2 regions of the Bradyrhizobium sp. USDA 326 genome follow, and region 1 is predicted to be linked to the other one. Evidence: predicted binding sites of a transcription regulator. Region 1 holds the regulator's gene; the other holds the start of a gene.

Region 1 (2,202 bases):
ACCCAGCCGCGGCCCTGGCCCTTCAGCCACGGCGGCAGGCGGTCCTCCAGCGTGGCGGTGACCAGCACGTGCGTGTCGCCGAATTTCACCAGGCAGGAACCTTCCGCATATTTCACCACGCCGCGCTCCAGCGTCACGGGGCGCAATTCGTCAGGCGCACGGCGGCTTGGCCGCATGGGAAATCCTCCAAAACTCACGGGAAAAGGCTGCTCGCGGTGCTTGTAGGTGGGGCGGGGATGGGCGGCAAGGTTTTTTCACCCGCTGATTTCGCGGCCGCAAACGCCACGCTTGTCAGAAGCGCCCGGGATAGACAAATTACGAGTATCTGAGAGGAGTTACCGTCTGTGGCCCATCACGATCCGATCCATCTGATCGCGCCGCGCGCAGGCCTTGCCCAGCTCAACGAGCGTTCCCGCGACATTTTTCGTCAAATTGTCGAAAGCTATCTGACGACCGGCGAGCCTGTCGGCTCGCGCAACATTTCCCGCCTGATCGCCATGCCGCTGTCGCCGGCGTCGGTCCGTAACGTCATGGCCGATCTGGAGCAGCTCGGCCTGATCTATGCCCCGCACACCTCGGCCGGCCGGTTGCCGACGGAACTCGGCCTGCGCTTCTTCGTCGATGCCCTGATGCAGGTCGGTGACCTCAACGAGGCTGAGCGGCAGTCGATCCAGAGCCAGCTCGCCTCGGTGGGCGAGGCGCAGTCGGTCGAGGCGGCGCTGGACCAGGCCCTGATGCGGCTTTCCGGCCTGACCCGGGCCGCCGCTGTGGTGTTGACGCCAAAATCCAATGCGCGGCTAAAGCACATCGAATTCGTCCGGCTGGAACCGGAGAAGGCTCTGGTGATCCTCGTCGGCGAGGACGGCCAGGTCGAAAACCGCGTGCTGACGCTGCCGCCTGGAGTTCCCTCCTCTGCGCTCACCGAAGCCGGCAATTTCCTCAATGCGCGGATCCGCGGCCGCACGCTGGCCGAGGCGCGGCTCGAGCTCGAGACGGCACTTGGAGAGGCCCGTGCCGAGCTCGATCAGCTGACGCAAAAGGTGATCTCGGCCGGCATCGCCAGCTGGTCCGGCGGCGAGAACGAGGATCGCCAGCTGATCGTCCGCGGCCATGCCAATCTGCTTGAAGATCTGCATGCGCTGGAGGATCTGGAGCGCGTTCGCCTGTTGTTCGACGATCTCGAGACCAAGCGCGGCGTGATCGACCTGCTCGGCCGCGCCGAGACGGCGGAGGGCGTGCGCATCTTCATCGGCAGCGAGAACAAGCTGTTCTCGCTGTCGGGGTCCTCCACCATCATCTCGCCCTATCGGGATGCCGCCGGCCACATCGTCGGCGTTCTCGGTGTGATCGGCCCGACGCGGCTGAATTATGCCCGCGTGATCACGACCGTGGACTACGCTGCCCGTATCGTCAGCCGCCTTCTGGGGGGCTGACCGGCGTTTCCGCCGATCACGGGCGCTTGATTTTCGCGAGCTTAGGCACGATATCCGGGCCAACAATCCCTGGAAACGAGTTCGAGATTAGAGCCGATGACCGAGCAAGACCGGCAACCTCAAGACACGGGCTGCAGCGACCGGCGAGCCCGTGGTGTCAAAGCCCTACATCATGCCTGACGATCCCGAGCCCGGCTCGGCCGAGACGTTGCAGAAGGAAGCCGCCGAGGCGCGCGACCGCATGCTGCGGACGCTGGCCGAGATGGAGAATCTGCGCAAGCGCACCAGCAAGGAGGTCGCCGACGCGAGGCTCTATGGCATCACCGGCTTTGCTCGCGATGTGCTCGACATCGCCGACAATCTCCAGCGCGCGCTCGATGCCGTTCCGGCGGAAGCGCGTGCCGCGGCCGATCCCGGCCTTACGGCGCTGATCGAGGGTGTCGAGTTGACCGAACGCTCGCTGCACAGCGCGCTCGAGAAGCATGGCGTGAAGAAGCTCGATCCGCAGGGTCAGAAGTTCGACCCGAACTTCCACCAGGCTATGTACGAAGTGCCTGACGCGTCGGTGCCCTCGGGCACCGTGGTGCAGGTCATGCAGGCCGGCTACACCATCGGCGAGCGCGTGCTGCGCCCGGCGCTGGTCGGTGTCGCCAAGGGCGGTGCGAAGGCAGCCCCCGCCGCCAACAACAATGAATCGAACAGCGCGCCGAACTGATCGAACCTGATGGTGAGGAGGCGCCAAGCGCCGTCTCGAACCATGTAGGCCCCC
Region 2 (2,202 bases), 810 kb from region 1:
GGCTTGCCGGTCTGCACCACGGCCTCGAGCAGCGGCAGCAGCTCGTTCAGCGAGGAGAGCTTCTTCTCGTTGATGAGGATGTAGGCATCGTCCATCTCAACGCGCATCTTGTCGGCGTTGGTGACGAAGTAGGGCGAGATGTAGCCGCGGTCGAACTGCATGCCCTCGACGACGTCGAGCTCGGTCTCGAGCGACTTGGCTTCCTCGACGGTGATGACACCCTCGTTGCCGACCTTCTTCATGGCGTCGGAGAGGAACTTGCCGATCTCCTGGTCGCCGTTGGCCGAGATGGTGCCGACCTGGGCGATCTCGTCGTTCGAGGTGACCTTCTTGGAGTTCTTCTGCAGGTCCGCAACCACTGCCTCGACCGCGAGGTCGATACCGCGCTTGAGGTCCATCGGGTTCATGCCGGCGGCGACGGACTTCGCGCCTTCCTTCACGATCGCCTGGGCGAGCACGGTGGCGGTGGTGGTGCCGTCGCCGGCCGCGTCAGCGGACTTGGAGGCGACTTCGCGCACCATCTGCGCGCCCATGTTCTCGAACTTGTCGTCGAGCTCGATCTCCTTGGCGACGGTGACGCCGTCCTTGGTGATGCGGGGAGCGCCGAACGACTTGTCGAGCACGACGTTGCGGCCCTTCGGACCGAGCGTGACCTTCACCGCGTTGGCGAGAACGTCGACGCCGCGCAGCATCTTGTCGCGCGCTTCAACCGAGAATTTGACTTCTTTGGCTGCCATCTGGAGTTTTCCTTAGGTGAGTTTGACTGGAGGGAGGAGAGGGGCTCTTAAGCCGCCTTCTTCTTGGACTCGCTGACTTCGAGAACGCCCATCACGTCGCTCTCCTTCATGATCAGCAGGTCCTGGCCGTCGATCTTGACCTCGGTGCCGGACCACTTGCCGAACAGCACGCGGTCGCCGACCTTCAGGTCGATCGGGATCAGCTTGCCGGCTTCGTCGCGGCCACCGGGGCCAACGGCGACGACTTCGCCCTGGGAGGGCTTTTCCTTGGCAGTGTCGGGAATGATGATGCCGCCAGCGGTCTTCTCTTCTGCGTCGATGCGCTTGACCACGACGCGGTCGTGAAGCGGACGGAATTTCATGCAGTCCTCCTAAACATTTGGACGAGATGGAGATTTTAGGGTTTGTTAGCAATCAATGCCCGCGAGTGCTAACGCTGGCGAAAGTGAGATAGGACAGGATTTTTGCGGGAGCAAGGGTTCTAGCAGAAGAAATTGACACTCCCGCCGCGCGATCGGCTACTCGTTAACGATCGCCATCTCGTCGCAGCCCTCGAGATCGAGCTTCTTCAGCACGAATTGAAGATATCCGGTGCCGGCTTGGACTCATAGACGTCCTCTGACGGTCGCGACATCCACCAGTTCGGCGATGCCCGCGGCGTCGATATATGTTTTTCAATTCTTTCTTGGCGGAGGAGGCAGTGACGATGCGAAGACCGGCGCCCCACGCGCCGCAGCAAGACCGCGACCGCCGAGAATGGACGGATGACAGCATCTGCGTCGACTTGAAGCGCTGGACGCGCCACCCGTCGAGCTTCTTTCCGTAGTTCCGCTTCTCGTCCTCGGACAGGAACACCGGACATCGGCGCAACGCGTTAGCTCTTGCGAGGCAGAGCCACAAACCCAACCCTGTCGCGGCGCTGGATCAGAGCGGGATTAATCGGCAGATTCGCATTTGAAGCAACGCCACATAGGGGCTTCCTTACCATCACGACTTGCGGACAAGGTCATCGGCTTCTTGCAACGAGGGCAGACGGGAATGGCACTGGAACGCGGCATGTGGGGTTGGTGACGAAGGAGGCGTGCAGAGACTAACTGAGAGGGTCCGCCGGATACTCGGCGAAATCAGGTAAACAAGACGGGATCAAAACCGACCCGCCCGCGGCGAGCCTTTCGACTTGTTCGACAAGTTGGTCTCTGGCCCGTTGATCGCGTATCCGGAAAAAAGCGCGGATCAACCTAAGTCCCTGCAGATCGCTTCGCGCTGAAGGCGCGTTGTCATTCATTTTCCAGCTCCCGGCCCTTTCTGTAGGCGATCCAAGTGGCAAGTGCAACGAAGTTCTATGTCGCGCATAGGTTGCAGTATAAATTCGGCAAAAAGGAGGAGTCCTACGAGCAACCACTCCGACAATCGGCCTTGAGAGCTCCCCTGGATACCGATGCAAATTTCCTTCAAGGCTACTTGG

What was found. The regulator HrcA, encoded in region 1, represses chaperone genes, less so after heat shock. The targets are predictions, from matches to a motif close to GTTAGCACTCNCNNNNNGNGAGTGCTAAC.
Region 2: ABIG06_RS08465 (co-chaperone GroES) is a predicted target of HrcA. The motif match lies at 1,144-1,172, and genes of this name have one in related genera.

What each region holds. Positions count from the first base shown of each region.
Region 1 is NZ_JBMGQA010000001.1:2,569,880-2,572,081, reverse strand. It holds gene rph (ribonuclease PH) at 1-176, opposite strand, end outside; gene hrcA (heat-inducible transcriptional repressor HrcA) at 345-1,433, shown strand; partial or broken gene grpE (nucleotide exchange factor GrpE) at 1,530-2,148, shown strand.
Region 2 is NZ_JBMGQA010000001.1:1,764,467-1,766,668, reverse strand. It holds gene groL (chaperonin GroEL) at 1-737, opposite strand, end outside; gene ABIG06_RS08465 (co-chaperone GroES) at 785-1,099, opposite strand.